3 regions of the Elizabethkingia bruuniana genome follow, and region 3 is predicted to be linked to each of the others. Evidence: riboswitches for the same ligand, from Rfam matches in the RefSeq annotation. Region 3 holds a riboswitch; each other region holds the start of a gene.
The links. Region 3 has a riboswitch for S-adenosylmethionine ahead of AYC65_RS02055 (Na+/H+ antiporter NhaC family protein). Riboswitches for the same ligand answer to the same signal wherever they lie in the genome.

Region 1: linked by a shared signal. The riboswitch ahead of AYC65_RS11210 (TonB-dependent receptor plug domain-containing protein) and the one ahead of AYC65_RS02055 (Na+/H+ antiporter NhaC family protein) in region 3 are both predicted to bind S-adenosylmethionine.
Region 2: linked by a shared signal. The riboswitch ahead of AYC65_RS03795 (TonB-dependent receptor plug domain-containing protein) and the one ahead of AYC65_RS02055 (Na+/H+ antiporter NhaC family protein) in region 3 are both predicted to bind S-adenosylmethionine.

What each region holds. Positions count from the first base shown of each region.
Region 1 covers NZ_CP014337.1:2,400,725-2,411,874, reverse strand. The annotation lists gene AYC65_RS11230 (peptide MFS transporter) at 1-1,120, shown strand, start outside; gene AYC65_RS11225 (peptide MFS transporter) at 1,301-3,010, shown strand; gene AYC65_RS11220 (peptide MFS transporter) at 3,139-4,653, shown strand; gene AYC65_RS11215 (thioredoxin family protein) at 4,686-5,219, shown strand; SAM riboswitch class I at 5,293-5,388, shown strand; gene AYC65_RS11210 (TonB-dependent receptor plug domain-containing protein) at 5,453-8,233, shown strand; gene AYC65_RS11205 (YqjF family protein) at 8,294-9,016, opposite strand; gene AYC65_RS11200 (CCA tRNA nucleotidyltransferase) at 9,118-10,542, opposite strand; gene AYC65_RS11195 (L-threonylcarbamoyladenylate synthase) at 10,557-11,105, opposite strand.
Region 2 covers NZ_CP014337.1:780,790-791,939, forward strand. The annotation lists gene AYC65_RS03780 (WxL protein host-binding domain-containing protein) at 1-283, opposite strand, end outside; gene AYC65_RS03785 (hypothetical protein) at 370-948, opposite strand; gene AYC65_RS03790 (class I SAM-dependent methyltransferase) at 1,670-2,467, shown strand; gene AYC65_RS03795 (TonB-dependent receptor plug domain-containing protein) at 2,568-5,312, opposite strand; SAM-I-IV-variant riboswitch at 5,690-5,785, opposite strand; gene AYC65_RS03800 (methylated-DNA--[protein]-cysteine S-methyltransferase) at 6,319-6,834, shown strand; gene AYC65_RS03805 (DNA-3-methyladenine glycosylase family protein) at 6,845-7,480, shown strand; gene AYC65_RS03810 (glycine-rich domain-containing protein) at 7,586-8,062, opposite strand; gene dnaJ (molecular chaperone DnaJ) at 8,295-9,407, opposite strand; gene AYC65_RS03820 (nucleotide exchange factor GrpE) at 9,434-9,970, opposite strand; gene AYC65_RS03825 (Nramp family divalent metal transporter) at 10,030-11,150, opposite strand, start outside.
Region 3 covers NZ_CP014337.1:436,101-447,250, forward strand. The annotation lists gene ffh (signal recognition particle protein) at 1-356, shown strand, start outside; gene AYC65_RS02045 (TM2 domain-containing protein) at 404-679, shown strand; gene mgrA (L-glyceraldehyde 3-phosphate reductase) at 728-1,690, opposite strand; SAM-I-IV-variant riboswitch at 1,835-1,930, shown strand; gene AYC65_RS02055 (Na+/H+ antiporter NhaC family protein) at 1,983-3,317, shown strand; gene AYC65_RS02060 (pentapeptide repeat-containing protein) at 3,572-4,144, shown strand; gene AYC65_RS02065 (GNAT family N-acetyltransferase) at 4,182-4,640, shown strand; gene AYC65_RS02070 (MFS transporter) at 4,721-5,908, shown strand; gene AYC65_RS02075 (HYC_CC_PP family protein) at 5,936-6,325, shown strand; gene AYC65_RS02080 (DUF3347 domain-containing protein) at 6,432-6,902, shown strand; gene AYC65_RS02085 (multicopper oxidase domain-containing protein) at 6,907-9,507, shown strand; gene AYC65_RS02090 (M28 family metallopeptidase) at 9,633-10,631, shown strand; gene AYC65_RS02095 (hypothetical protein) at 10,859-11,110, shown strand.

The DNA.
Region 1 (11,150 bases), 2.0 Mb from region 3:
TGTAGGAATGTTACTAGGTTTGGTAATCTTTAGTCTGGGCAGAAGACATATCCGCCATGCAACTGAAATGAAGCCTGCAGAAAAAGGAGATACCAAAATATCCGATGTACTGATCAAAGTATTTGTTCCTGCAATTGTTGCCGGAGTTATTGGATGGGTTATTCCGGGGAATATTTTCGGGAGTGATAATACAGATGCCTTTATCTTTGCATGTATCCCCGTAATCTATTTCTATATTTCATTATACCTTAAAGCGAAGTCTGATGAAAAGAGACCAATTGGAGCGTTGTTATTAATATTTATGGTCTCTATGTTCTTCTGGGCAATTTTTAAACAGAATGGAACAGCCCTTACCCGTTGGGCTAATTATTATACTGACAGAACGGTTCCGGCGGCAGTTGAAAAACCATTGGAAAATATCTATCTTGTTGAAACTAAAAGCTATGAGACTAAAGAGGTTACAGCATACGATGATCAGTTCCGTGCACAGAAAGATGCAGACGGTAAGACTGTAAAAGAGCAAGGAAAGGATGTTTATTTCAAAAATATCACTCCAGAAAAACGCGCAGAGCTGGAATCGGGAGAAAATAAGAATGTCTATCTCTACAATACAGAGCTTTTCCAGTCTATTAATCCTTTCTGGGTAATTGTGCTCACACCTGTTGTCGTAGGGTTCTGGACTTTATTACGAAGGAAAAAGAAAGAGCCTTCTACACCAACCAAGATTGTGCTGGGGCTGTTTATAACAGCATTGTCCTGTCTGGTAATGGTAGGAGCAGCCTATATCGCAAGTAATGGTGCCGTGAAAGTTTCTGCTTTATGGCTTGTTGCCAGCTACGGAGTCGTAACGGTAGGAGAATTGTGTCTCTCACCAATGGGATTATCCATAGTATCCAAGCTTTCTCCACCAAGGATTACAGCGTTAATGATGGGAGGATTCTTCCTGGCTAACTCCGTAGGGAATAAGCTTTCCGGTATTTTGGCAAGTACATGGTACAACTACGAGAATAAAGAATACTATTTCTTAGTGAATTTCGGATTGTTAATTTTTGCCTTCTTCATAGGCTTATTAATGCTGAAATTCTTAAATAAAGTAATGAAAGAGAAAGGACTAAACTAAAAGTTGTCCGGATAAAAACCATCCGATATATAGGATGGTTTTTCTTTTTTATAGTTTTTTTCGGAATATAATTAACTGAAAATATGTTACAACAAAGTGTAATATTGAATATTATTCCGGCTTACATACTAAAAAAAACTATATTTGCTCATCTTAACAAAAGTTAACATTAAATAAAATATGGAGACAGTTCAATCTCAGTCGAGACATCCAAAAGGTTTATGGGTATTGTTCGGCACAGAAATGTGGGAGCGTTTTAACTTCTACGGAATGCGTGCTATTCTTACGCTTTTCATGGTTCATGCCCTTATGCTTGGTGAATCGAATGCCTCGATCATTTATGGAGGTTTCTTGGCACTTTGCTATTTAACACCACTTTTAGGTGGATTTATTTCAGATAAGTATTTAGGTAACAGGAATTGTATCATCTTAGGAGGATCTTTAATGGCTATAGGGCAGTTACTCCTGTTCTATAGTGCTTGTATTTTCGATACAGGGCTGGAATCTTCCAAGAGTGTATTCTGGCTAGGATTACTTGTCATTATATTCGGGAACGGATTCTTTAAACCGAATATTTCTTCTATGGTAGGAAGTTTATATCCGCCACAAGAGAAAACTAAACTAGACTCAGCATTTACTATTTTCTACATGGGTATCAACATCGGGGCACTTTTAAGCCAGTATTTTGTACCAATGTTTGCAGATGTTGTTGTAGACGGAAAACAGGATGTATTTGCATTCAAGTGGGGATATTTAATGGCAGGTATTGCTATGGTCTTAGGAACTGTATTGTTCTTCATCCTTAAAAATAAATATGTAGTTACACCAGAAGGTAAGCCAATTGGTGGTGTACCCTCTAAAAATACTGCAGAAGGAGAGGTTATAGAGCAGGCTAAATTTACTGGTTCATCTTTGGCTGTATTCCTTGTACTTTTGGTTGCGTTGTTCTTTGGATTCAGATACCTTTTGGTAGATGAAATTTTCTTTAGCAGCTTCGAGATCGGAACATTAGTAAAAGGTATTATTTATCCTATTATTTATGCATCGGGGATATCGCTTGCTGTTCTTATTTTATTAGATAAAACACTTACAAAAGTAGAAACACAGAGAATCTTAGTAATCTATATTATTTCGTTCTTTATTATTTTCTTCTGGGCTGCATTCGAACAGGCAGGTTCATCACTAACCTTTATAGCTTCTAACCAGACAGACAGAACATTCTTATTCGGATGGCAGATGCCTGCATCTATGGTGCAGATCTTTAACGGAATATTTGTAGTTCTTTTAGCGGTACCTTTCAGTTTATTATGGGATAAGTTAAGAGCTGCAGGTAAAGAGCCGGTTTCTCCATTGAAACAAGCATTTGGACTTGCACTGATTGCATTGTCTTACTTTATTATTGCACACAATGTAAAAGATCTTGGTAGTTCAGGATTACTGGCTATTAAGTGGTTAATATTACTATACTTTATCCAGACTTGCGGTGAGCTTTGCTTATCTCCTATCGGACTTTCATTGGTAGGTAAATTAGCTCCTAAGAGATTTGCTTCATTGTTATACGGGGTATTCTTTATCTCTAACGCTGCTGGTTATGCTTTAGCAGGTATTTTAGGGTCTATCCTTCCTGCTACGGGAGATAAATTCAAAAAAGCCCAGGAATTGGGGGTTAATCTTCAGGATGTTTTAGACAAGAAGGTTACGCTTACAGCAGAGCAGACAGATTTGTTAACGAAGAATCAGATCCCGTTAGAGAATCATACTTTTGCCGGATTTGAGATTCATAACTTATTTGAATTCTTTATGGTATTTGTTGTACTATGTGGTATTGCATCTGTAGTATTAGCTTTAATATCACCTCTTTTAAAGAAAATGATGAATGGTATAAAATAAAATTAGACCTATTCACTAGAAGATAATTATAAAAACCTCTGAGCAATCAGAGGTTTTTTTGTAATTTGGTCGGATTGTTTTTTATTAAAAAACAACTTCACGGAGATTAATTAAATATGTAATGATTAATGAGTTTAACATTAGAACAAATTCAGGATTTTAAAGGAAAATATCCAAGACAGATCTGGAGCCTTTTCTTTTCTGAAATGTGGGAGCGTTTTTGTTTCTACGGAATGAGGGGGATGTTGGTGTTTTTTATGATACACCAGCTAAATTTTGCAGAAGTGCAGGCAAATTTACAATATGGTGCCACGCAGGCATTTGTATATGCGTTTACATTTGTAGGCGGACTTTTTGCGGACAAAATATTAGGTTTCCGTAAATCTTTATTCTGGGGAGGTTCTTTAATGATTGTTGGAAGTATACTTCTGGCAATAGATCCCCACAAATTTTTCTTTTTCGGATTAGCCTTCATCATTATCGGAACTGGTTTTTTCAAACCAAATATTTCTACAATGGTAGGAGAGCTTTATAAAGATGGAGACCACCGTACAGATGCTGGTTTCTCTTTATTTTATGCCGGAATTAATCTGGGCGCTTTTCTGGGAGGTTATGTTTGTGTAGCTATAGGGAAAGGTTATATGCTTTCTTCCGTAATCGAGGAACCGCACCGTTGGAATGTAGCTTTTGGTTTGGCAGCTATAGGAATGTTAGCCAGTCTTATCAATTTTAATTTTACAAAGCGTCGCTTAGGACCAATTGGATTACAACCAGGGCATCCTGATGCTATTGTAAAAACAAAACCGTTGCCTAAATGGGCAGAATATGCTGTATATGGAGGAACATTATTATTCATTCCTCTTATTCAGATTATGGTTTCCAAAACCGAGTATACCGATTATTTTATGTACACAATCGGGCCACTAACTTTAATCTACTTGTTTTATGAGATGACCAAAGTTACGGTTGCTGAAAGAAAGAAATTAATTGCAGCTTTAGTATTTATTATCTTCTCCATTATTTTCTGGGGAATTTATGAGCAGAGCGGAGGCTCTATGAGTATTTTCGCAGCTAAAAACCTGAATGATTCTTTGCTGGGTATTACAGCAGATCCCAACGGAGTAAATAATTCGGGAGGAGCTTTCTTTATTATTTTATTGGCACCTTTATTCGGGTTATTATGGCTGTGGTTAGGTAAAAAAAGAGTTGAACCCAATACGATTATCAAATTTGGACTAGGTTTTATATTTTTAGGATTAGGGTATTATGTATTATTTGCGACAAGATTCTTTTCTGTTAATGGAGTTTCTTCTCTTAATATATTTACTCTGGCATTATTGGTTATTACATTTGGTGAGCTTTGTTTGTCACCAATAGGATTATCGATTATGACAAAATTATCCCCGGCAAGGCTGCAAGGGATTATGATGGGGATGTGGTTCCTGGCTTCTGCATATGGTCAGTATGTTGCGGGACTTATTGGTGCAGGAATGGCTCAGGCTAAAGAAAATGCAGGACCGGCAGAATCATTAATGACTTATACAGAAGGATATAAAATGTTGGGAGTCTATGCATTAATTGCAGGTGTGGTACTGATTTTGATATCGCCATTGGTGAAAAAATTAATGCAGGAAGTGCGTTAATATATTCACAACAATGCCTAAATTTGAATAAGATGAAGAGAATAATTTTATTTTTCAGTATACTTTTTATAAGCTTTGGATATAGTCAGGTTAAATGGATGACGATGACTGATGCTATGGATGCTATGAAGAAAAAGCCTAAGAAGATTTTAATTGACTTTTATGCAGACTGGTGCGGGCCTTGTAAAATGATGGACAATCAGACTTATACAAACCCAATTATTTCTAAATTTATCAATGATAACTTTTATCCGGTAAAATTTAATGCTGAAGGGAAAGAAAAATTGTTTTTTAACGGAAGAGATTTTGACAATCCTAATTTTAAAAAAACACCGGGCAGAGGAGTGCAGCATGAGTTTGCAAGATTCATGAATATATACTCTTACCCATCTACGGTTTTTATGGACGAAGATTATATGCAGATTACAAATCTTATGGGGTTCTTTACCCCGAAAGAAATGGAACCCTATCTGAGCCTTATTTCTACAGAAGCTTATAAAACGATAAAGACAAGAGATGAATGGGATAGATTTCAGTCAAAGTTTAAGTCAAAAATAAAAGAATAAAATAACTCCTATCAGATTTGTAGTATTTTAGATTTTTTATATCTTTGTACCGAAATTATTTCACAGAATTAATAGCTTATTAAGAAAGACGGAGGGAACTGAACCTATGAAGTCTTGACAACCTGCCGAAAGGTAAGGTGTTACATTCAGCCGAAAGGGAAAATAAGTAAAGATATAATGCAATGCCTCATTAGCTTTACTAATGAGGTTTTTTAATCGAAAAATATTAGAATATGATAAAGAAAAACATTTTGACTGAAAAAAAATCCAGAGTTGTACTTACAGCTTCTGTTCTGTTTTTTGTCGGTTTTGGACAGGTATATGGGCAGGAAACAAAAAAGGACAGCCTTAAAGATAAAAATATTGATGAGGTTGTTATTGTAGGTTCACGTTCCGGAGGGCGCTCCAAAGCAGATAGCCCGGTTCCGGTGGATGTTTTCAATCTTAAAGAAACATCTTTAGTATTACCACAAACCAATATTAACCAAATTCTTAATGCTGTAGCACCATCTTTTACATCTACAGTACAAACCAATGCAGATGGTACTGACCATTTGGATCCGGCACAATTAAGAGGCCTGGGACCAGACCAGGTTTTGGTGTTGGTTAATGGTAAAAGACGACATACTTCAGCTTTAATCAATGTAAATGGTTCTCCCGGAAGAGGTACTGTAGGAACAGACCTTAATGCTATCCCTTCTTTTGCTTTAAGCAGAATCGAGGTATTGCGTGATGGTGCTTCTGCACAATACGGATCCGATGCTATTGCCGGGGTTATGAATTTACAGTTAAAAAGAGATACAGGGAAACTTACAGGACAGATTAGTTATGGCGGTTACTTAACAGATGCAGCCAAGAATCATACAGGCAACTGGGATGGTGATCAGATTCAGGTGGATTTAAACTATGGTGCTAAAGTGGGTAAAAAAGGAGGATTTGTTAATGTGACTTTTTCTTCCCAGTATCGTAATCCAACTTTCAGAGCAGGTGCTGAAAGCGGAAATATATACAATGCCTATAATGCTATTGAAAAGAGAGCTGCTGAAGGAGGTGTAAACCTTTCATCATATTTTACACGTATGGATCAGCTTAACAGCCAGCAACAGCAACAATTGATTGGAGTTATAAAACAGTATGCACAAAAAGTAAATTATTTTGATAATGCCTACCAGCAACAAATTCAGAATGCTGGTAATATTTCGACACTTCAGGGGCTTTTAGGAAATAATTATACAGATCAGGAATTAGCCTACAGAGGACAAGACAGACGTGACTTTAATATGTGGGTTGGGCAGTCCAAGCTGAACAACAATCAGATTTTTGTAAATGCTGAAATCCCGTTAAGTGATACCTGGAAAGTATATACATTCGGTGGCTATGGATACAGATACGGAACTTCGGGAGGTTTCTTTAGAAAGCCAAATCAGTCCAGAACATTTACAGGGCTTTATTTAGATGGTTATTTACCTAAGATTAATACAGATATACAGGATGTATCGCTTTCTGCAGGTGTAAAGGGAACATGGGATGGCTGGAATGTAGATTTTAGTAATACTTTTGGGCAAAACTCTTTTGATTATACAATTAGTAATACAGGAAATACCAGTTTAAGATTTAATTCTCCGAGTAAATTTAAAGCAGGGGGACTTAGATTTTTACAAAATACAATAAACCTGGACTTTAGTAAGAAGTTTGATGTTTTTGAGGGATTAAACTTTGCTTTTGGTGGTGAGCAAAGACATGAGAATTTTAAAATAAATGAAGGGGAGCCGGCTTCTTATCTAACCTATGATATTAATGGAAATCCGGTTACAGACTATGTAAATCAACTAAGACCAACAGACTTTTTTGGTAATGCATTGCCTGGAGGATCACAGGTATTTAGCGGATACAGAAGTGTGAATGCAGTAAGTAAAAATCGTAATTCTTATGCTGCCTATGCAGATGCAGAAGTTAACTTTACCAACTGGTTATTGGTAGACGGAGCTGTACGTTATGAAAATTATTCAGATTTTGGGAATACGGTAAATTTCAAGCTAGCTTCACGTATAAAGTTGACGAAGGATCTTAACTTTAGATTTGCTGGATCTACAGGATTCAGAGCGCCATCTATTCACCAGATTTATTATAATACAACATCCAGCTTATATGTTACAATACCTGGAAATCCAATAGGAGAAATTCAGGAAGTAGGAACATTTAGTAATGACTCTCAAATTGCAAGAGGTTTTGGCATACCGAAACTAAAGCAGGAAACCTCTCAATCTGTAAGTGCAGGATTTACCTATAAAATCCCGGCCTTAAACCTGAATATTACAGCTGATGGCTATTGGATTAAAGTAAAGAACAGAATTGTACTTACAGACTTATTTTCTAAGTTTAAAGGAACAAATCTTACTCCTGAACAACAAGAAGTAAACAACACTATGAATGCTTTAGGTGTTGATGGAGCTCAGTTTTTTGCTAATGCTATAGATACTGAGACCCGTGGAGTAGATATTGTAATCAGTCATAACTATAAAACACCTGGATTCTCTTTGAAAAATGATTTTGCGATTAACCTGAATAAAACGAAAAGAGTAGGAGATATTCATTCATCAGATTTATTGCATAATGCAGGTTTGGATAATGTATATTTTTCTGAAAAATCCAGAGTTTACTTGGAGGAGGCTGTACCGAGAGTGAAGGCGAGTCTTGCACATACTTTACAATTTGGTAAGTTAGATGTGTATGTAAGAAACACTTACTATGGTAAAGTTACAGGTGCAGATATAATTGTACAACCAGATACTCACCAGATTATGTCCGACAGAGTAATTACAGATCTTTCTGTAGCTTATGGATTTACAAAAAATATCAGTTTAACACTCGGAGCCAATAATGTATTCGATGTGTATCCTTCCAGAAACCTTCCGGTATCTTCTAATAACGATCAGTTTGTATATACCAGATCTACATCGCAGTTCGGAATGAACGGACGCTATGTCTTTACAAGGCTTAATTTTAATTTCTAATTGATACATTAAAAACCCGCATCAGATTCTGATGCGGGTTTTATTTTCTGTTTATTTAGTTTAGAGCTTTTCTGCTTTCCAGGAAAGTACTTTTACTCCGGGTGAGTAGTGGCTGGCAATAACTTTTTCAGCATTTAAATTAATTGCCTCAAAACCATAATTTAAAGATAAATCTGAATGATTAACAGAATGCAATGGCCATTCTGCGTGATGTATCTCATATCTTAAGGTTTTCTGATCTTTGATAAGATATAAACAATATCTCTCAGTTAACCATAAATCGAAAGCTGTTTTGTTCTCTATTCTTTCACGAGGCTCAAAGTTCGCTATGAGAGAGAATCTCTTTTTTGTATTTCTATTGCTATAACTTTCAGTACTGCGTTTGATCTCAGATTTTTCATAAGGCAATCCTGATAATGTTCTTGCTACAAAAGCAGAAAGTTGTTTTTCGGCTTCAATATTAAGAAAATACACGCCCTGCTTATCGTCATTGTTGATATAAGTACGGACATTTATCTCGTAGAAATCTGAAATAAATCCTACTGAAGGAAGATTTCTCGGACGTATTTTTTCCATTTTAAAGGCCACAACAGAGATGTAATATTTTCCTTCGAAGCTATCAATATTTAAATTTTCAGGGACAAGCTTTCTAAGCAAATTGAAATCTACTTCAAAATGCAGGAATAAAGCATCATTCCACTCCTGATAATATTGCCATTTTCCTTTTGGCAGTTCCCAGGGTCTGTGGCGGGTATCCTTGATTAGATTTTGAGTGTGATTCATTTCAGGGTTTCTTTTAATTAGGATAATCCATGTATGATAATTAGCCTTCCTAAAATATCTACAAAATAAAGCGTTTCAATTTTCTGAAACGCTTTATCTATTTACTTTTTTATTTCAACGCCTATCAATGAGGCTTGTTCTATAACAAAAATTCTGGCAGCTTCTTTTTCGTTTGGAATTTCTCCTTCCAGAATAGCTTCTTTCACTTTTTCTTTCAGAATACCAATTTCCTTACCGGGCTTTAAAGAAAACATTTCCATAATTTCTTCTCCCGAGATAGGAGGCTGGAAATTGCGTACATGATCTTTCTCTTCTACTTCCTTTATTTTTTGTTCTACATACTCGAAATTTTTCTTGAAACGTTTCTGTTTGCTCGAATTTTTAGTCGTAATATCAGCTTTACATAAGGTGAAAAGATCTTCAAGGTCCTTTCCTGCGTCAAAGAGAAGTCTTCTTAATGCACTATCTGATGTATCATCCGTAATAAGGGCAATAGGACGGGAAGATAGCTTTACCATTTTTTGTACATACTTCATTTCAGTGCCTAAAGGAAGTTTCAGTCTTTGGAATAGTGTTTTTACCATTTTAGAGCCCAGAAACTCATGACCGTGGAAAGACCATCCCTGTTCAGGTGTGAATTTCTTGGTAGGCGCTTTTCCTACATCATGGAGCAATGCAGCCCAACGCAGCCATAGATTGTCTGTATTTACAGAAATATTGTCTACAACTTCCAGTGTATGATAGAAATTGTCTTTGTGGGTTTGTCCTTCTTTTTCTTCTATCCCCTTAAGAGCTGTGATTTCAGGAAGAATAATATCGAAAAGTCCTGTTTTCTCCAAAAGACTCAATCCTATAGAGGGCTTTTCGGAAAGCATTATTTTGTTGAACTCTGTCATAATGCGTTCCATAGATACAATTTCTATACGCTTAGCTTCCTGCTTAATAGCCTTTAATGAATTGTCTTCAATTCTGAAATTAAGAGTAGACGCAAATCTTATAGCGCGCATCATACGCAAAGGATCATCAGAATAGGTTTGTGATGGTTCCAAAGGGGTGCGAAGAATTTTATCGCTTAAATCCTGCATTCCGTTGAAAGGATCAATCAGTTCTCCGAAATTTTCCTTCCCCAGAGATATTGCCATTGCATTAATAGTAAAATCCCGACGCTTCTGGTCATCTTCCAATGTGCCGACTTCTACCTCCGGATTGCGGCTGTTTTCATTATAACTCTCTTTACGTGCTCCAACAAATTCCAGATCGAGATTCTGATATTTAATCATAGCTGTACCATAGGTTTTGAAAACAGAAACCTTAGGTTTGGGATTGATATTTTCTGCTACGGTTTCTGCAAGTTTGATTCCGCTGCTCTCCGTTACAAAATCGATATCTGTTGGATCCTTCCGTTGCATAAGCAAATCACGAACATATCCGCCTACTATATAAGCAGATTGCGCATTTTTTTCTGCAGCCTCAGAGACCAGTTTGAATATTTTTAAGTGTTTATTTTGGTTAAGATTGATCTTCAAAATATATCTTTTCGTTATTCTCTAATGATTTTTATTTTACCATCCTGACCGATTTTAATCACGGATGATCCAGGGTATTCAGAAACAACATCGTGAAACTCTTCTACAACATAGTCAACCTTTTTCAGAATATCAGAATCTATGTCTGCAAATTTCAGCGGACTTTTGTTGCCACTAAGATTAGCAGAGGTAGATACTAATGGCTTGTTGAGTTTGGAGATAAGTTTCTTACAAAAATCATTTTTTACCAGACGAATTCCTATACTGCCATCCTCTGCTAAAAGCTCTTTTGGTAGGCCTTTAGGATTGTCATAGATAAAGGTAATAGGTTTTTCGCTAAGATCCATCATTTCCCATGCCAGTTCAGGTACTTCTACCAGTTCCTGAAGGCGGCGTTCATTTTCTACAAGGATGATCATAGATTTATTAGCATCACGGTGCTTTATATCGTAGATTTTTTTTATCGCTTCGATATTAGTAGCATCACAGCCAATTCCCCATATCGTATCGGTAGGGTATACAATAGTGCCTCCGGATTTTAGTATGTTGATTATCTGTTCCATTTATTTTTATAGTAGAGACGGGTTTTTGCCCGCCTCTAATGATAT
Region 2 (11,150 bases), 340 kb from region 3:
TTAACAGATTGGTGTTTAGTTTTATCCAGTCTGCATTAGTTTTGGTATTGGTTAGCGGAATTGTATAGTTCACACTGCCATCAGATTTATAGCTGAAATCTTGCAGATATATTTTTACATTTTGTGAAGTGCTACCGGTATTTTCTATAGCTATTTTTCCCTTATAAACATGACCGTTCTCTACTTTATAATTATGAGTGAGACCATTTAGGACTACTATACTTGCGTGTAAAGGCCCGAATTGCATAATAAATGCAACAATATATAGAATACGCTTAAGCATACACTGGATATTAAATTAATAACATAAGAATTTAAGAAGAAACTGCGTGTGCGGCTTCTTCTTCTAAAAAAACAGATATTCAGATTTTAGTTGTCTGAAATGGTATAAGTCACAGTAGCTGTTGCTGTTGCTGTAGCATCTAGATCGCTATAAGACGCTACAGAACCAGCTGCACTACCATAATTAAGTGCATAAGTAAGATTATGTCCATTATTGGCTCCATCACCTGTATAAGCACTTCCGATTCCCGTTATAATAGTTTGGTCGGCGGCACTTAATATAAGCTGAGCAGAAGGAGTCCCCAGGGTTCCACCACCAGAACCGGTAGCTGCTGCTGCAGTAACTTTAATATCTACACCCGGTACTAGGGCCGTTAGTTTTACTGTAACATTCCGGGTAGTATCCGCCTGAGATTTTATAGACGAATAATTTAACCAAAGTGTGCTATTGGGAGTCGGTGCGGTAAGAGGTTGTCCTGCTTCAGTCGGCGCAGTAAATGCCAATGTAAGGTTTTTGCTGGCTGCCGGCTCTATATCTACTAAAGCAACTTTTGGAATTGTTATTGCGATAGAGTGACTATCAAAATTTTTATCCTGAGCTTTCACATTTGCAGATACAGCAATAAGCACAATGGATAATGCCAATGGATAATTTAATTTTTTCATATTGTTTGTATTTGATTGTATTGTGAAGTGAATATAATTAAATTTTCATTAATAATTATTTTTTTTTGAATTATATATTTATTTTTTGCTTTATGTATTATTTTATACTGTTGTAGTAATGTATTATGAGTGAAAATATATCAATTATTTTTTTATTGAAAATTAACCAGCTGTATTCTATATAACCGTTTATATCGGTGATTATAAAGGATTGTGGCGATATATGAAGTGCAATTTCTGATTTAATATTAAGAAAGAAAACTTCCCTAAAACAATGGTGCAGAGTAGTTATATTGGAAATTATTCCTAATATTGCAGTGTAGTCCTGGCCATAAAACAGACTTTTCATCTGCCGGAAATACACCTAAAAAGAATCTTAATACTAAAAAGACCCATAAGACATGCTAATTTAATCTCAATTGACTAAAGTTTAGAAGAAAGTTTACTGTTAATCAGAATGTTTAACAGAGGCATGGCTTAAATATATAGTAATTGTGGTATTCGTCTCATGGATATGTTTTTATCTCCGGGTTTATATATAATCTCAGATTTTTAGAAGAGCAATATTTTGTGAGCAGATGTGGGATCAGCTTATACCAATTCTGAAGTATTCTCTTAATAGAATTCACTTTCAGCATTTATCTCTGATAAATGTTTATTTCATATAGCTAAGCTTTGCATTATTATAAATAATTAAGTTCAATTTTAATCGTAAAGCATAATGATAAGTCATAAAAATAATCAATCAGGTAAAGAATATAATCAGAAAGTATGGGATCATTTATCCAATCTGGATTGTGAATGGTCGAGACCCGTAAGTTCCGAAATTATTAATACAGCCCGTTATGGGGAGTGGGAGGTACGTTTAACTCATGATCCGTTACCCAAAGGCTGGCTGGACGATGTAAAGGGAATGAAGATTTTGTGTCTGGCATCTGCCGGGGGACAACAGGCGCCAGTTCTTGCAGCTGCCGGGGCTAAAGTTACAGTCTTTGATATTTCTGAAAATCAATTAGAAAAAGACCGTTTGGTTGCAGAGCGTGATCATCTTGATTTGGAAATTATACAAGGTGATATGCGGAATCTGAGTGTATTTGAAGATGAAACCTTCGATTGTATTTTTCATCCGATATCCAATCTGTATATTCCGGATGTACAACCTGTATGGGATGAATGTTTCCGTGTACTGAAACCCGGAGGAAAATTACTCAGTAGTTTCTATAATCCGGTTCTGTTTGTTGCTGATCGTAATCCGGAATACAGAAAACAGGGAATTATAAAGCCCCGTTATAAAATTCCTTTTTCAGATTTAACAGATATTGATGAAGAGGCTCTGCAAGCTAAGAAAGAAAAGAATGAGGCTTTAACTTTTGGGCATAGTCTGTCCCAGTTGATAGGAGGGCAGTTACAGTCCGGATTTCTGATTAAAGGTTTTCATGAATCTTCTGCTCCGGTTTCAAGGTTTCTCATAGAAGAATATGTACCGGGCTTTATAGCAACTTGGTCAGTAAAACTGTAAGTTTATGTCTTGCGAAGTATATAACATCATAGGTTTTAAAACCTATGATGTTTTTATTAATACCTGTTTAGATTGAGTTCCGGATATAGCTTTACGCTCACTAAAAATCAAAATTGATACGGGCAAATAGATAACGCCCGCCAATACCAAACTGAGAGACCTGTCTGGAAGTAAGAAACTGATTTCCGGCAGTAAGACTATTAATGTTGGGATTTTGTGTAGGCTGTACATTGAAAATATTATTGGCACCTACTGTTAACAAAATATTTTTGTTGAATTGATATCCGGCAGACAGGTCTGTCACAAGCTTGCCACCCAATATTACGTGCTCATTAGGCTCTGTTACTCCATCCAGGTTTGCATCTACAATATTGGCATCGGTAACCTTACCAAAATAAGCATTTCGTACATAGAAATTAAACTTGTTGATTTTTAAATTATGACCAAGAATAGCTTTGAAACGGGGAACAGCTTCTTCAAAATATATTCTGTTTTCCTCAGAAAAATAGCTGTTTATCTGGCCCTGCAGCTGTTCGGATGCTTTGATAGCACCTACTTTTCTGGTTTGATTAAGATTAATCCCCAGATTATTTTCTAAAGAGATTCCGGGTGCAAATCGGGAACGCTGAGATACTGTTATGTCTATTCCCTTAGTTTCTGTATCGATGGCATTAGCAAAAAAGTTTGCAGCTTCAGCACCTACGGAATCAAATATCTGCTGCAAATTTCTCTCCGGAGTTCCGTCAGCAAAATTTCCTTGAGGTCTTGTGAATAAATCTGTCAGAACTGCGCGATTATCAATTCGGGTGAAATAGGCATCTACTGTAAATAAAAGGTTTATAGAAGGTATTTTCCAGTTAAATCCGGTACTTACAGACTTAGAGGTTTCCTGTTTCAGCTGGGGGATTCCCAGTTGTCTCGCAGCATCGGAGTCATTGCGGAAGGTTCCTACCTGAGTAGTTTTTCCGCCATTGATAAGAGTGGAAGTAGAACTGTAGTATAACTGTGCCAGCGAAGGAGCCCGGAATCCTGTAGATCCGGCAAGGCGCCAGTTAAACGTTGGAGATATCCGGATATTGGAAGCTAGTTTGTAATTGAATGTTGAGCCAAAGTCTGTATAGTTTTCATAGCGAAGTGCTCCTTCCAGGAAGAGCCAATCTGTTGCTTCCAATTCAGCATCAAGATAAGCTGCTACACTATTTCTTCCCTTGGAAACTTCATTTTCAGGACGATATCCCGGAAAAACCTGCGCACCGCCGGGACGTGCAGTGCCAAAAAAATCTGTAGGAATATCTTTTACTGCTGTTCTTTCAGTAACCGGGTTTCCAAATATGTCATATTGTTGATACGAATTTGCTTTCCCCGGAGTGATACTGTATTTCTCGTGTCGATACTCGCCACCGAAGGCTAAGTTTAATCCTTTTAACACATCAAATTTTTTCTGAAAGTCCAGATTTAATGTATTTTGAAGAAAGCCTAGACTTCCTGCTTCAAAATAAGTTGGTGAATTTTGCAGTAAAGAAGCATTAAGAGTATTGGCAACTCCAAATTTAAAATTGTTTTGACCATAAGTATTACTCAGGTTAATGTTCCAGTCGTTCCATTTACCTTTAACACCTGCTGCAAGAGAATAATCATAAATAGTAGATTCTATCTGAGGTAAAAAACCATTAGGATATAGGCCTGTAACTGCTCTCGGATTGTTTGGGAAGCGATAGAAGCCTCCTGCATTTCCATTTCTCAGGCTATAGCCACCAAAGGAGAATACTTTCCATTGATCACTGATCGGAACTTCTGTATTGAAATAGAGCTGTGCACTTTTCAATCGTGATTGACCGATTCTCATGTTAAAGTCACTTCTTTCAAGACCACGATAAGCGAGTTCCTGAGTAGTGTAATCTTTAGATAATAACTGTTGAAGTGCAGGTATGCTGCTGGCATTCTGAATAGCTTGTTTTTCTCCTGCAGAGAAATAATCGACCTTATTACTGTATTGATGGATATAATTAATAATCTGGTTTGTATTCGGTGTATTGTTGATGTTTTTGTACAGACCGTCTATATTAATATTGTCCTGTGCAGCGCGATAAGATATAGCGTTGTATCCGTTAAAAAGATCAGCTTGTTGCTCTCCGGCTCTTGAATAAGGATCGCGGTATTGCAAGGATGAGGTAAAATTGATAAAGCCTTTCTTACCAATTCTGGTACCGTAGTTAAGGTCTAATCCTATATTTTCGCCATCCACGCCACCGGTATGATTATTGGTAACGGAAGATGCATACCCGCCAAGATATACCTGTCCCGAGAAGCCTAAGCGTTTTTTCAATTCAAGGTTTATAACACCAGCTATTGCGTCGGAGCCATATTGAGCGGAAGCACCGTCTCTCAGGACTTCAATTCTTTCCAAAGCAAAAGCAGGAATTGCATTCAGGTCAGTGCCTACAGATCCTCTTCCGGGAGTTAGGGTTACATTGACCAGAGATGACTGATGTCTTCTTTTTCCATTAAGGAGAACCAGCACCTGATCAGGTCCCAATCCACGGATTTGTGCAGGATCTACAAAGTCTGTTCCATCGTTTACAGTATGAGAGGTAGAAGTAAATGAAGGGACAATAAAATTAAGTGTGCTGGATATCGAATTTTGTGGTACTTCTTTCAAAGTTTTAGACAGTTCAATAATATCTACAGGTACCGGAGAGTTTACGATTGTACGACTGGAACTCCGGGTTCCCAGGAGTACAACTTCGTTTAATGTTTTGGCTTTTTGTAAACTGTCTTGCGCATAGTAAATGGCCGATACAGAGGTTAATGAAGCAATAATAGTTTTATGTAATAGTCGTTTCATAAGGTTGATATTGATTAAGAGCTCCCGATATTTCAGAGCCGTTTTGGATTGATAATTAATAGTAATGAAAGCTAACAGATTTATTAGCCCCATCATCATGAGAAACAAGATAGATTTCCTGTAAGGGTGATTTGTAGCTTTGTATTTATAAGCAACAGCACATACTGTGCATCATTCCTTTTGTTTTAATCAATCGGAGAATAGTAATAGTGCTTAAAAGCAGAGTAACTGGTGTGAGGAAAATACAAGAATAATAGGGTGCTATAAAAGCGCCTAAAAGTATTAACTCGGTAAACGGAATAAGTAATCGGAAATTTCTTTTTTGATATTTCATTAATGTGTTTTATTTAACACAAGAACTCAACAAAATGAAAATAGAATACAACATTTTTTCCGAAATATCGGCTTATCTATTTCAGCACCTTGCTTGTTGTTGCAGGTTGCTACTTCTCTTGAAGTTCTTGATAATTATGGTGCAAATATATTTCTTTTTTTGAAATAAAAATGCATCATGGAAATAAAATTATACCTTTTTGATAGGATTTATTTTGTTTTCAACTGTTAGGCTTGGCTATCAGTACTTTTATGTACCATATTAATGAAAATATTGTTGAAGAGGAGTATAGAAATCATTAAGATTTACAATGATTTATTCACATGCATCAGGATGAAGATTAAATATCTTATGACACACTTTCAGTATATTATAAACAATCAGAAACGCGAGTATTTTAAAAATATTTTGTCCTTTTGGTATCATATCTAAATATTTGGTTGGTGTTCTAGACAGGATGGCTCCTGTTTCTAAATAAGATGCTAATAATGGAAAAAGGTTGCGTTCTTTAGAATAATAAAAATACTGTTGAGGTTGTAGTAAATAAGCAACATGGAAGCTGTTTTAGAAACTGCAAAAAGTTTAATAAATTTGAATCAGGCTTAATATATTGAATTTATTGCATATGCAGTGTGAATAGATAGAACTGAATTCGCGGGCAAATCATAAAAAATGGAAGACAATCAGAAATTAGCATACAAGGATATGCCTTCACCACTTGGGATAATCAGGCTTATCGCTTCAGATATAGGCCTTACAGCTATATTATGGGAAGGGGAGGACTATAAACGGACAAAATTATCTGCTCCGGAAAGAGATGATCAAAATCCTATACTTCTGAAAACTGAGCAACAATTAACCGAATATTTTGCAAGGGCCAGGACTGTTTTTGATATCCCGCTTGATTTTTCGGGCACCGAATTTCAGAAAAAAGTATGGAAAGCTTTATTGGACGTTCCTTTTGGTACTACCACAACCTATGGTGAGTTGGCAAAGATATTAGGAGACATCAGAGCTGTAAGAGCGGTAGGTGGGGCATTAAATAAAAATCCTATTTCTATTATTGTTCCTTGTCACAGAATAGTTGGAGCTTCCGGTAATATGGTTGGTTTTGCCGGAGGTATCGCCAATAAAACTATTTTATTAAATCTGGAAAATAAATACACAATACCTTCTCTTTTCGATTAATAAATGTACAATGAATACATCTTCTACTTTTACTTCTGAAAACTTCCGGATAATTTGTGATGAGCTGGCTAATAATGATAATCATTTGAAAGATATTGTGGATGCATATGGCTATCCGCCAATGTGGACAAGGGATAATAGTTTTGAAACTTTTGTTCATATCATTTTAGAACAGCAGGTTTCTTTAGCATCAGCATTGGCTACTTTGAATAAACTAAGAGAAAAGCTTATAGATATTTCTCCCGAAAAGATTCTTACACTTACTGATGAAGAAATGAAAGCCTGTTTTGTAAGCCGGCAGAAATCCACTTACATTAGAGGATTGGCCCGGGCTCTTATAAATGAAGAGGTAAGACTGCATGAACTTGAAAAAATAACAAATGAGGAAATACGGGATCAGCTTATTAAACTCAAAGGTATCGGAAATTGGACAATAGATGTTTACCTCATGTTTGTATTGCAGCGCACAGACCTTTTTCCTATTGCTGATCTGGCAGCGGTAAATGCACTAAAACGTCTAAAGAAGCTCGAATCTTCTGTTACAAGAGAAGAAATAATAAGTATTAGTGAAAACTGGAAACCTTACCGTACTATAGCTACAATGATGCTTTGGCATTACTATTTGTCCAGTGCAAGAAATAAGTAATATGGGTTTGTAATAGGTTGGACAGAAAATAGACTAGTGAAAATTGCAAGAATAAAATCTTGTTATATCAAGTTTTCATTTTGTTGTAATCGCAGAGTATAAGTTTTATCTCTGTATAGCTCTTATATATTCCTTTGTATACTTTTCCGGATATTCCTTGAACCATTTTGAAACGGTTTTTTCTCCACACAATACATAGACTGTATTCATTAGTAATTCTTTTTTTCGTGTGGATTCATCTCTTTTAGCTTCTGCACAAATGATTTGGGAATTAATGTATTCAGTTTCATTCTTCTTTTGCAAGGGTGTATGATGGACAAAGCGATTGAAAAAACGCTGACAAAATTCGGTATAGGCAGAAGTAAATACAATAAAGCTATTCCACATCTCTTCTATAATCAGCATGTCGTCATTGATATATATTCCGGGCTGTGTACAAATTGCGATATATTTTTTTGTTTCCTGAAAAAGTTCTTCAATTTCTTCAGCGGGGAGATTATACAAACAGGAAAAATGAGACAGGACATCGTCATTACGATAATTAAGATAAGACGTATTTTTTAAGACTTGTGGAAACATCATAACAGATCGGTTTTAAAAATAGGAATAATATTATCTTCTTAAATGCAACTTAGTTGCGAATATAATATCTTTATTTATAAATGCAATAATGTCGCATTAATATTTAGATAAGTTTAACATTTTTAATGAACCATGAGTGGTAAAAGTCTTATGATGGCTGAATGATTCAAGGACTATGTATAAAAAAGCCTGCTAAAAAAGCAGGCTATTGTAAAGTTGATTTATGTATAACTTAATTGAATAAGTCTTTTACCTTTTCAAAGAAAGTTTTTTCCTTTCCTGTTGGTTTAGGAATCATTTCATCAGATTCCATTTGGTTTTCGAAGAATTCTTTTTGCTCTTTAGAAAGCTTCTGAGGCGTCCATACATTAATATGTACAAACATATCACCTTTTCCGTAGCTGTCGATGCTTGGTAATCCTTTGTTCGCTAAACGAAGAATCTTCCCGGATTGAGTTCCGGCATCGATTTTTACTTTTACTTTTCCACCTACTGTCGGAATTTCTTTAGAAGTCCCCAATGCAGCTTCAGCAAAAGATATATAAAGTTCCTGGTGCAGGTTATCACCTTCACGCTTTATAGTGTTGTCTTCTTCTTCTTCAATAACAACTAAAAGATCTCCCGGAGTTCCGCCAAAAGGGGCATCGTTACCTTTTCCGCGAACATTCAGCTGAATACCATCTCTTGCTCCCGCTGGTATGTTGATGCTGATTTCCTCATCATCTTTTATCAGACCATGTTCGTTAGCTCCTGAAGGAATTTTGTCTGCAACTTTCCCTAGTCCGTTACAGGTTCCGCAGGTTGTCTGCGTCTGCATCTGTCCGAACATAGTGTTCATTATCTTCATTTGTACACCACTTCCCTGACATGTTGGACAGGTTTTAGAAGTTACTCCTGGTGCCAATTTCATTTTCTTTACCTTGATGGTTTTGGTTGTACCATTTACCATTTCGTCAAGGTTTAATTTTATTCTTACTCTGAGGTTGCTTCCTTTTACCTGCTGACGTCCGCCGCCGCCGAAACCACCAAAGCCGCCAAAATGTCCACCGAATATATCTCCAAACTGACTGAAAATATCATCCATGTTCATTCCGCCGCCAAAGCCGCCACCAGCTGCTCCGCCAACACCAGCATGACCATACTGGTCATAACGGGCACGTTTATTATCATCGCTTAGAACTTCATAGGCTTCAGCAGCCTCTTTAAAGTTTTCTTCAGCTTCTTTATCACCAGGATTTTTATCCGGGTGAAACTTTATAGCCATTTTACGGTAAGCCTTCTTGATCTCATCAGCAGAAGCAGATTTGCTAATGCCTAATACCTCATAGTAATCTCTTTTTGTCATTTTCTTACTTCAGAATTATATTGGAATTATGCTCCTACTACTACTTTCGCGAAACGAATTACTTTATCGTGAAGCATATAACCAGTCTCTATAACATCTACGATTTTACCTTTTAAATCATCTGAAGGAGCAGGGATCTGCGTAATAGCTTCATGCTTGTCTACATCAAAGCTGTCTCCTGCCTGTACCTCGATAGTAACAAGGCCTTTTTCAGTTAATTTACCTTTAAATTTCTGGTAAATAAGTTCTATACCTTTAAGGTCTTCAGGATTGCCATTTTTAGAAATCTCCTTTATAGCTCTTTCAAAATCGTCTAAAACAGCAAGCATGGAAACCATAAGATCCTGATTAGCATATTTGAAAAAGTCCATCTTTTCTTTGGTGGTTCTCTTTTTATAGTTTTCGAACTCAGCATAAAGGCGGATATAACGATCTTTTTCTTCTGCCAATTGGTCCTCAACTGACGGAGTTGCTGACAAATTTTCAGTAGATGTAGTATCGTTGTTCTCTATATTTTCATTTGGCGTAGTCTCTTCTGCCTGTATTTCCTTATTTTCGTCCATTATTGATATATTTTAAAATCATTTTCACAAAGATAACGCCAAAATATATTTTAGGACATTTAGGCAGATTTTTCCTTTTTAAGCGGATAATAACATGTATAAAACAGGAGCGTTATAAAAGCTACAATTCCGAGAATATGCAACAGTTTTATACCAAAGGAAAGATTACTAAAACCTTCAAAAGTATAAGATACCAGCCAAAACAAATTAAGCCCGCATATTAGTATTGCAATACCCCAGGAAGTGATCCGTAACGGTAGACCGATTCTGAAGTTCTGCATAATCTTCTCAGAGCTTACACTAAAGATAAGAGGTATAATAGCAAAGCTTAGTTGTAAGCTTAATATTACCTGAGAGAAAACCAATAGCGATTCCGATTTGTCATCTCCATAGAGTATGATAACTAAAATAGATGGAATGATAGCCAGTAATCTGGTAATTAACTGACGAATAAACGGGTTGATTTTAATATTCAGATAACCCTCCATAACAATTTGTCCTGCCAGTGTTCCTGTAACGGTAGAAGACTGACCTGCTGCAATTAGTGCAATAGCGAACGCAACTGGTGCAAAATTATTATTCAGAACTGGAGCCAACATTTTGTAGGCGTCAGTAATGGAGTTGAGTTCCTGATTACCGGAATTATGAAATGTGCTGGCGGCCAGAATAAGAATTGCTGCATTCACAAAGAAAGCGAAGTTTAATGATATTGCAGAATCCCAGAAATTGTATTTCAGCGATTCCTTAATGCTTTTTTCATCATCGTTTATTTTCCGGGATTGTACAAGCGAAGAGTGGAGATACAGGTTGTGTGGCATTACTGTAGCACCAATAATCCCTATGGATATATAAAGCTCTTCAGTACTTAACTTTTTGGGAACTAGTCCACCGGTAATGCTGGCAATATCCGGCTGTGAAAGGATAAGCTGGAAAACAAATGCCCCGGCAATAATAAAGATTAGCCCAAGGATAAAGCTTTCAATTTTTCTTACACCCAATTTTTGCAGATATAGTATTAATAAAGTGTCTACAAAAGTGATAAGAACACCCCAGATCAGATCTATTCCAAACAAGAGTTTCAGACCTAATGCCATTCCGAGTACTTCTGCCAGGTCAGTCGCAATAATGGCTATTTCTGCCAGAATATAAAGAATGAAATTAAGTTTTCGGGGATATATTG
Region 3 (11,150 bases):
AGCAAATTAAAAAAATGGGTAACATGAAAGACCTTTTAGGAATGTTACCGGGAGTTGGAAAAGCTATAAAAGATGTGGATATCAATGATGATGCCTTCAAGCACATCGAAGCGATTATCCAGTCTATGACTCCGGAAGAAAGAAGAAGACCAAGCACTATTAATATGTCCAGAAAACAGCGTATTGCTAAAGGAGCAGGACGCAAACTTGAGGATGTGAACGCTTTAATGAAGCAGTTCGAACAAATGGGTAAAATGATGAAGATGATGCAGGGACCTCAAGGAAAACAGTTAATGGCTATGATGGGCAAAGGTATGCCGGGAATGGGTGGCGGAATGCCTGGATTTGGTAAATAAAACAGCAAATAATTAATTATTAAATAATAAACACAAGTATTAAAATTATGGAAGAGACAACACAACAAAACTACAATCAACAAGTACCTTATAAGTCTGAAAAGAAAGTTGCAGCAGGCGTTTTAGGTATTTTAATTGGAAGCTTGGGAATACATAAATTCTATTTAGGATATACTAAAGCAGGAATTATTCAACTTATAGCTACATTTGTTACATGTGGTATTGCAAGTGTGATTGGTCTTGTAGAAGGTATTATCTATTTGACTAAATCTGATGAGGAGTTCGACAGAACTTACGTTCAAGGTAAAAAAGAGTGGTTCTAATTTAACCTTACCACTTAAAAATAAAAATAGCCTGAGGAAAACCTCAGGCTATTTTGTTTTCAGTATTTCTTCAATTTGTTGTAATTCATTTTGGGAAAAATCCAGATTGTTAATGCTTTCCAGATTTTGCTGTAGTTGCTCAACCGAACTAGCTCCAACAAGTACAGATGTTACTCTGTTATCTTTCAATAGCCATGCAATAGCCATTTGTGCCAGTGTCTGTTCTCTTTCCTGTGCCAGATTATTCAGAGCTGTAATTTGTTGTAATCTTTCTTCGGTAATATCATTCTTCTGCAGAAAGCCATGACTTTTTGCTGCACGAGAGTTTTCCGGAATACCTTTTAAATAACGATCTGTTAATAATCCCTGAGCCAGAGGAGAAAAAGCAATACACCCAATACCATTATCTTCCAATACATCGAGTAGACCTTCCTCTGTCCACCGCACAAACATAGAGTATTTAGGCTGATGTATAAGACATGGTGTACCTAATTCTCTTAATATATTAGCTGCTTGCTGCGTTTGTTCAGCGCTATAATTAGAAATTCCGGCATATAAAGCTCTTCCGCTGCGAACTGCAAAATCCAATGCCTGCATAGTTTCTTCTATTGGCGTTTCAGGATCCGGACGGTGAGAATAGAATACATCTACGTAATCCAGATTCATACGTTTCAGGCTCTGATCCAGACTGGATATAAGATATTTTCTGGAGCCCCAGTCACCATAAGGACCATCCCACATAGTATAACCAGCTTTAGTAGAAATGAACAGCTGATCTCTGAGAAAGCCATTAAAATTTCTGCTAACGATTTTCCCGAAGTTTTCTTCGGCAGATCCGGGTACGGGACCATAATTGTTTGCCAGGTCAAAATGAGTGATTCCTTTATCAAAAGCCGTCTTGATAATAGCCTCAGCTGTAGAGAAGACATCTACAGATCCGAAGTTATGCCATAATCCCAATGATATTGCGGGCAGTAATACACCACTTCTGCCACATCTGTTATATTTCATCGTTATTTTTTATCAAAGTTATGTTTTTTAGTCTACATTCTACAAGGCTATGGACAATCATTTTGGTAAGTGAGGGCATCGTTTTTCTTATGACATTCTCAAATTATTTTTCACTTTTTAAATTAAAAATTTATATTTGCACTCTAAAATTATCAAGAACCCCAAAATTTGGGTAGCAACCTGCAACAATAAGCAAGGTGCTAAAATCGATAAGCCGTTTCCGGAAAAAATGTTGAAATCATCCCTATTTTCTGAAAGTGTGCTGATCAAAATAATTAAAAAATTAGATTGAATGACGACACAAAAGAGCACATCTTTACGATCACTAATCCCGTTTCTTATCTTTATTCTGGTGTTTCTGGGAGCCGGAATTTATTACAATGATTTTTATGCATTGCCATCGCCTATAGCTATTGTTGTAGGAATAATATCAGCCTTCATTATAATTAAAGGAACAATTAAAGAAAAAACATCCACCTTTCTGGAGGGCTGTGGAGATCGGAATATTCTTACCATGTGTATTATTTATATACTGGCAGGAGCTTTCGCTACTGTATCCAAATCAATAGGAAGTGTAGATGCTATTGTAAATATTGGAATCAATAACCTTTCACCACAATATTATCCGGCAGGTATTTTCTTTGTTGCTTCATTTTTGTCAATAGCTTCCGGAACATCAGTCGGGACAATTGTAGCATTGGGTCCAATTGCTGTCGGACTTTCCAATGCAGGTGGCTGTGATATCAATGTTGTAGGAGCAGCATTATTAGGAGGAGCCATGTTTGGGGACAATTTATCTATTATTTCGGATACTACTATTGCTGCCACTCAGATTTTAGGTTGTGATATGCGGGACAAATTCCGGAATAATATAGGCTTTGCTCTTCCAGCAGCTATTATAGCATTCTTTATTTATATTTACGTAGGAGCAGGAACTAACGAAGTTGCACATAATACTACTCCTGTAAGTTTGTCCTCTGCTGTACTTGTTATTCCTTACCTCGCTGTCATTGTACTGGCATTTTTCGGACTGGATGTATTTTTGGTACTGATTATAGGTATTGTACTGAGCGGTATTTTTGGTTTCATTTACCATGATTTTAGTTTTCTGGATTTTGGTAAGAAGATATATGAAGGTTTTACCAGTATGACTGAGATATTCCTACTTTCCTTACTTACAGGAGGACTGGCAGCTATGGTTGAAAAAGCCGGAGGAATAGATAATCTTTTAAGACTGATACGAAGCAAAATAAACGGGCCAAAATCTGCATTGTTAGGAATAGGAACCTTTGTAGGTGTTACAGATGCTGCAACAGCAAATAACACCATTTCTATTGTTATTACCGGTAAAGTGTCCAAAAAGATTACTGAAGAATATAAAATCAGACCAAGAGTAACAGCCTCTATTTTAGATACATTTTCATGTTTTGTACAGGGAATTATTCCTTATGGTGCACAGATACTTATTCTTACAGGTTATAGCAAGAATACAATCAGCTATCCGGAATTACTGAAGAACAGTTTCTATCTTTTCTTACTCCTCATAGCAGTGTTTATTTATATTTATGTCGGAAATATCAAGGAAGACAAAGCAGGCACGGATAATTTAAATATTGCAAAAAATTAACATTGATTCATACCAACGGAATATTTTTTTTCTTAACTTTAAGATGTTGAAAATAAGAAAGTGAAATTATTCATCGACATAATTGTATTTGAGAATATAAATTTTGAAAAAAATTAAGGTTTGCACGTCGGCAAACCTTTTTTATTTTGTTGAACCAAAAAAAATGAGATGTTTTGATCTGGAAGTGCAGCCTGTATAGGTTGCACTTTTCTTTGGTAATTTGCTAACTTGTGACTTCTTAAAATTTCTGGCCAATGTCTGTTTACGAATTAGATAAAACTTTCGAAAAGATCAACTTTAAAGAAACTCCTTTGCCAAAAGGTGATTATGAATTTTGCACCTTTAGTAACTGTGATTTTTCCGAAACAGATTTATTTTCGGTTTCGCTTGCAGAGTGTCAGTTTGTGAATTGTAATTTTAGCCTTACAAAATTTGGAAGGACTAGCTTCAAGGATGTAAAGTTTAATGACTGCAAACTTATGGGACTGCATTTCGAAAACTGTAATCCTTTTGGTTTATCTTTTCGTTTTGAGGATTGTCAGATTTTACATTCTTCCTTTTATCAGCAAAATATTGCCAAAACGCTGTTCAAAAACTGCAGAATTATAGAGACTGATTTTACTGAGACCAATCTTTCCTATGTTGTTTTTGATAATAGTGATCTGTCTGGGTCTGTATTTTCAGGAAGTATATTAGAGCGGACAGATTTCCGAACAGCAAAATACTTTTCTGTTGATTTGTCAAAAAATAAAGTTAAAAAGGCAAAGTTTTCAGCACACAACCTTGTCGGCTTATTGGATAACTACGATCTGGAAATTGATTCTTGAGAAAGCTTTGCTTATCTTTGTTACAAACAGATTATTTATGGAACATCAATTTTTCAGAAAACTGGATGAAGGACAAATAGAAGATATGGTAACGATGATGCGTGAGTTTTATGCAATCGATCAATACCCTTTCAACGAAGATCTTACCAGATCTAACTTCCACCAGTTTGTACAAAATCCGGATTTGGGAAGTGCTTTTGTTATGTACAACGAAGGAAATGAGGTGATTGGATATGTAATTCTGACTTATATATTCAGTTTTGAGTTCGGAGGAAGAATAGCTTTTCTGGATGAACTTTTCCTGAACGAGAAAGCAAGAGGTAAAGGCTATGGAAAACTGGCTGTAGATTTTGTAAAAGATTTTGCCAAAGATCAGGGTTTAAAAGTAGTCATGCTGGAAATTGAAAGGCATAACAAAAATGCATTGTTACTATACCTGAATAAAGGATTCAAAGAGCATTACCGTAATCTGATGATTTATTCACCACAAAATTAATGCTTGTATATTTTATACAATAGATTGTCTAAATCCCTGTTAAAGGGATTTTTTTATGACGTATGATTTAAATTTGCAGTATGGAAAATAGCATACAAAAAGGATTATCCCGATTACAGATTCTGATTATGGCCATTACTGCTGGTGTTAGTGTCGCCAGCTTGTATTATGTACAGCCTATTCTGGATGAGGTATCCAAATCTTTACATAAATCTGAAAATGAGGTTGGACTTCTTCCGGCTTTAGCTCAGGCAGGCTATGGTCTGGGGCTTTTTTTTATTACACCTTATGGAGATAAGATGAACCGGAAAAAATTAATCCTGTTAATGCTTTTTGTACTGGTTCTGGCACTATTTGGAATGGCTCTGATCCATAATCTTTATGGGATTTATGTGATGAGTCTGATTATAGGCGCAATGGGTGCAGCTGCTCAGGTTGTAATGCCTATGGCAGCAACATTGGCAACAGAAAATAAAGGTAAAATAGTGGGAATGGTCTTCACAGGACTACTATCCGGAATTCTTCTTGCGAGAGTGGTAAGTGGTTATAGTGCCAGATTATGGGGATGGCAGTCTATCTATATGATTTCAGCTTTTGTCATAATGATCATGATGGTTTTAGTGTATTTTACCCTGCCCAATGTAGGAACGCAATTTAGCGGAACCTACGGAGAGTTACTGAAAAGTACCATTGCACAGTACAAGCGTTTCCCGAAGCTAAGAAGATTATCCATAATAGGAGCATTGGTATTTGGTGTTTTTTGCTCATTCTGGACTACAATTACATTTCACCTTACCGGAGAACCATTTTTTCTGAAAAGTGATAAAATAGGTCTATTAGGCATTGTAGCATTGGGAGGTGCTTTGGTTGCTCCGGTTGTTGGAAGAATGGCAGACAAAGGAAGTCCTGCCCGCGGAATTCTGTATAGTATTCTGGTTGTAGTAACTTCAGTAATCCTGATGATGGTATTTCCGTCGAATATATGGATGATTGTATTTTCTGTATTTATAATGGATGTTGGTGTACAGGCCATGCAGATTACCAATATTGCGACAATATATACACTGGATGAATCAGCCAATAGTCGGATTAATACGGTTTATATGACGTGTTATTTTATAGGAGGTGCTTTAGGAACCGTTTTAGGTGTAAATTGCTGGCATTATGGTGGCTGGAATTTTGTGTTGATCCAGTTTATGGTTTTACTTGTGGCAGCAGTTTGTATAGCTATTGTTAACATTAACCCAGAAAAATATAAGTTGAGATAAAAAAATATATATAACTTTGTCAGGGTCATGAAGAAAACCATTCTCATATTATTAGCATTTTTCTACTCCGCGGTATCCTCCGGTGCAGTAGTGAAAATGCATTACTGTGTAGAGGAAGTTATGACGTGTGGTATGAATCATACGCCACCGGTTTCTTCACCCGACGAATGTAAAGTTGTAAAAACTCCGGATTGTTGTAAAACAAAACTGGAACTTGTAAAAACCGATGTAGCTAAAAATGCAGAATTGCTACAGTTACAACTGGCTTCATCATTTGCATTACTGCCTGAGGTTTCTTTTATTAGTCAGAATGTATTATTTTCTGAAGAAGAGAAAGGACAGGATTATCTAAGCAATGCCCCGCCAGAGCTGCGGCAACTTCCGATTTTTATACTGAACTGTAATTTTAGATTATAGAATTTGATTAAAAACAGCTGTTTCTTAATGGAGCAGTATCCAATAATGCTATGCAGACATAGCCATTTTTTAATTCAAATTTTATAAAAATCTAAATTCAACAGACATGAAAAAATTATTTTTAAGCCTTATATTTTCGGCTGCTTCTATTACCGCTTTTGCTCAAAAGTCAAACACTCAGATTGAAAAACTTTACCATAATTATATTGCTATAAAAAATGCCTTAACTCAGGATGATACAGCAAAAGCTTCTGCTGCTGCAAAAGTATTCTTACAATCGGCATCTGCAGTTGATTTTAAAGTTTTATCAGAAGATAATGTCAATAAACTGAGAAAAGATGCAGGTGCAATTATAGAAGCCAAAAATCTTTCAACACAAAGAAATTACTTCTTCAACCTATCCGATAATATGGCTGCAATAGCCAATCATTTCAAGGTTTCCTCAACTCCTGTTTATGTGCAGTATTGTCCTATGGCAAAAGGGCAGTGGCTGAGTGATGAAAAGGAAATTAAAAATCCTTATTATGGTAACTCTATGCTTACTTGTGGTTCAGTAAAGTCTGAAATTAAAAAGTAAACAAATGAGGAAATTATTGTTGATATTGTTTGTGTCAGGCTTTAGCTTTTCACAGGCACAGCATCAGCACGAAGGAAATTCCGGGCAAAAATCCAACTTACAACAAAGTGTTACAGTACAGAAATATACCTGTCCTATGCACCCCGAAGTGGTAAGTGATAAACCCGGAAAATGCCCTAAATGCGGAATGGAGCTGGTGCCTGTAAAAGAGGAAAAGAAGATACAGGAAGATATGGATCTGAAAAGGAATCCTAAGAATGGGCTTGTGAGTTTTGAAGGTAAGATTGTACGATATGATCTCTATGTAAGTGATTCCATGGTGAATTATACCGGAAAACATGGTCATGCTTTTGCTATTAATGGTCAGCTTCCTGCTCCTACACTCTATTTTACTGAAGGAGATACTGCAGAGATACATGTGCATAACAGACTGAAAAAAGAAAATACAGCACTTCACTGGCATGGCGTAATGCTGGAAAATAAAGAAGATGGTATTCCTTTTCTTACTCAGAAGCCTATAAAACCAGGTGAAACCTACGTTTACAAGTTTAAAATTTCACAAAACGGAACTTATTGGTATCATTCACATCAAGGATTACAGGAACAAATGGGAATGTATGGTATGCTGGTTTTCCTGAAAAGAGGCGAAACCGAAGCAGATCGAAAAGTTCAGGCAGATATTCCTGTCATGCTAAGCGAATGGACAGACGAACATCCGCATCAGGTAATGCGCAGGCTGCAGATGGGGGTAGCTGACTGGTATGCTATAAAAAAGAAATCAGTGCAGAGTTACTCAGAGGCTATTGTTTCCGGAAATTTCTTTACCAAGCTGAAAAATGAATGGAAGCGAATGGAGGCTATGGATATCAGCGATGTTTATTATGATAAATTTTTACTGAACGGACAGCCCTCGGCTTCTTATAAAAATCTGAAGGCGGGTGATAAGGTAAGACTAAGAATAGCGAACGGTGGGGCTTCTTCTTATTTCTGGCTGACATATGGAGGCGGAAAAATGACGGTGGTAGGAAATGATGGTAACGATGTGGAACCCGTAGAGGTTGATAAACTGATTATCGGAATTTCTGAAACTTACGATGTAGAGGTAACAATTCCGGAAAATAAAAGTTTTGAATTTCGGGCAACATCTGAAGACAGAACCGGACATTCATCATTATGGCTGGGTGAAGGAGAAAAAGTTGAAGCTCCGGAGCTAAAAAGACTGATGCTTTTTGAAGGTATGAAAAGCATGAACAACATGATGAAGATGAATGGGGATATGAAGCCGATGAACATGAAAATGGGATTACAAAAAATGGATGCTAATTCCGTTATGTATCCAGAAGTACCTGAAGAAGATAGAAAAGCTACAATGCAGCATCTGAAAGATATGATGAATCCTCCAAAAAAGGTTAAACCTAAAAAAGAAGATCATTCAGGTCATGATATGCCGCTGAAACTTTCAGATTCCAAAGCAGATGAACATGCCGGACATGATATGGGGACTAAAAATGAAGATGCTCCGTTACAGCTTTCAGATTCTAAAGCAGACGAACATGCTGGTCATAATATGGGCGATATGCCAAAAGAAAAGCCTGTTATCCTGAATTATGATATGCTGGCATCTACGGAAATGACATCATTACCTGCAGATGCTCCGGTAAAAGAGCTGAAATTTACACTGGAGGGGAACATGCGCAGGTATGTATGGTCGCTGGATAATAAAACAGTTGTAGAAACTGATAAAATTAAAATAAAACGCGGTGAGATTGTTCGTATTACTCTATATAACAACTCCATGATGCGCCATCCGATGCACCTTCACGGACATGATTTCAGGGTGATCAACAGCAAAGGAGCTTATTCTCCGTTGAAAAATGTACTGGATCTTATGCCTATGGAAACTGTAACGATAGAATTTCCAGCCAATCAGGACGGAGACTGGTTTTTCCACTGCCATATATTGTATCACATGATGGCCGGGATGGGAAGGATTTTCAATTATGAAGACTCAAAGCCTAATCCCAATCTGACTAATCCTAAGAAAGACTGGAAAGACTTTTTGAAAGATAATCATATGTGGGCTCATACAGCTACTGTAGCATTAGAGTCCAGAAGCACACATGCTGCACTTAGAGTAGGTGATGCACGTTATGAGCTGCAAGGAGAGCTGCATACAGGTTATACGAAAACAGATGGTATGGAAGCTGAAGTAAGATTTGGACGTTATTTAGGTAAGTTTCAGTGGTTATATCCGTATGTTGGATTCCAGACCAGAAGCAGAGACAGAGAATCAGGAGATGCGAGAAGAACCATGTTCGATCAATTGGCAAAACACAATAATCGGCATGTTTTCATGGCTGGTTTCCAATATATCCTGCCGTGGCTGGTAACAGCAGATGCCAGTGTGGATCAGAATGGTAAGGTTAGATTAGTACTACAACGTGAAGATATTCCAATAACGCCGAGAATAAGAGGTAACTTTATGGTAAATACTGACAGTGAATACCGATTGGGACTTAGTTATATTCTTCAGAAATGGCTGCAGGTATCTTCACATTATGATAGTGATATGGGATGGAGTGCAGGTTTAACTTTTGTTTACTAACTATAATTCATCAGGGTTTAAAATAACTGAGAATAAAATATAAATAACCGGTAACTGTTTGATATTTCAAAATAGTTATCGGTTTTTCTGTAATAATTATTTATCTTCGGGAAAAATTATTGTTTATGAAGAAAATTGTATTGACTGTAGGGTCGGCACTTGTTCTTTTTTCATGTGCTGTTCAGAACCCTCAGAAAGTATATGAAAGTTCCCTGAAAAGTATTTCGGCTGAGAACCTGAAACGAGACTTGTATATTATTGCAAGTGATGAAATGCAGGGAAGAGACACTGGATCTCCGGGGCAGAAGAAAGCCGGTGAATACATGATAAACCAATACAAAAAGAACGGGATAGGACATCCGCCTACCATGAGCTCTTATTATCAGAAAGTTCCTTCAGAATACATGAGCAAAAGAAAGAAGATCAACGATTCTGAAAATATTCTTGCTTACATTGAAGGATCAGAAAAACCAAACGAAATTATTGTGGTTTCTGCACACTATGACCATGTAGGAATGAATAATGGCCAGATTTATAACGGGGCTGATGATGACGGATCCGGAACTGTAGGTGTTATGGCAATTGCCGAAGCATTTCACAAGGCTAAAAAAGCAGGACACGGACCAAAGCGTTCTATTTTATTCCTTCATGTAACCGGAGAAGAAAAAGGGCTTTTTGGATCAAGTTATTATTCAGATAATCCAATTTTCCCATTGGCAAATACTGTGGCAGATCTGAATATCGATATGATAGGAAGAGTGGACCCGTTACATAAAGATAATCCGAACTTTGTATATGTAGTAGGTTCAGAAATGTTAAGTTCTCAGTTGAAAGAAGCTGTAGAGAAAGCTAATAAAGCAACGCACAACTTATATCTGGATTATAAATACGATGATCCGAAAGATCCGGACAGAATCTATTATCGTTCAGACCACTATAACTTTGCAAAACACAATATTCCGATTGCCTTCTTCTTCGATGGTATTCACGAAGATTATCACAAGCCTACTGATACGCCGGATAAAATAGATTATCCGTTGTTGATGAAAAGAACTCAGTTAGTATTCGCTATAGCATGGGATCTGGCAAACAGACCAGACAGAATTGTTGTAGACAAAAAATAATGTTAATATAAAAACATCTGTTTTTATGAAGTTGCCGGAGAATTTATTTCTCCGGTTTTTTTATATAGATTTCCAAAGTTGGCAAAAAAGAAAAAATACGGATATATCTGATTTACAGCTCTGATATTATAAAAAAATTAAGAACGTTAATGTGGAAATGTTAGTAAGTAATAAGGTTTCATTTTATGTAAAATTCTTATTTTTAGGTAATTATAAAATATAGCCTTATGGAAATAGTGTTAGTAAATAATAACGTTTCCGGTATCGGAGATAATTTCAGTGATGCAAAGTTTTATTTCGAAAATATCCGAAAGGAACTTTATCAGAAACTATCCGATTACTATGGAAAAGTGAGTCTATGTTTGATGCCAAACTTCAAGTTTAGCGTCAATATTGAGAGATGTGACAATATTGAGGAGGTAAAGAAGATTATTCACGATATGCCGAAGAATCTTCAGGAATGGATTTTTAAAAAATAGAAATAGAATTGAATGACCAATTAAGGCTTCCGTAAGGAAG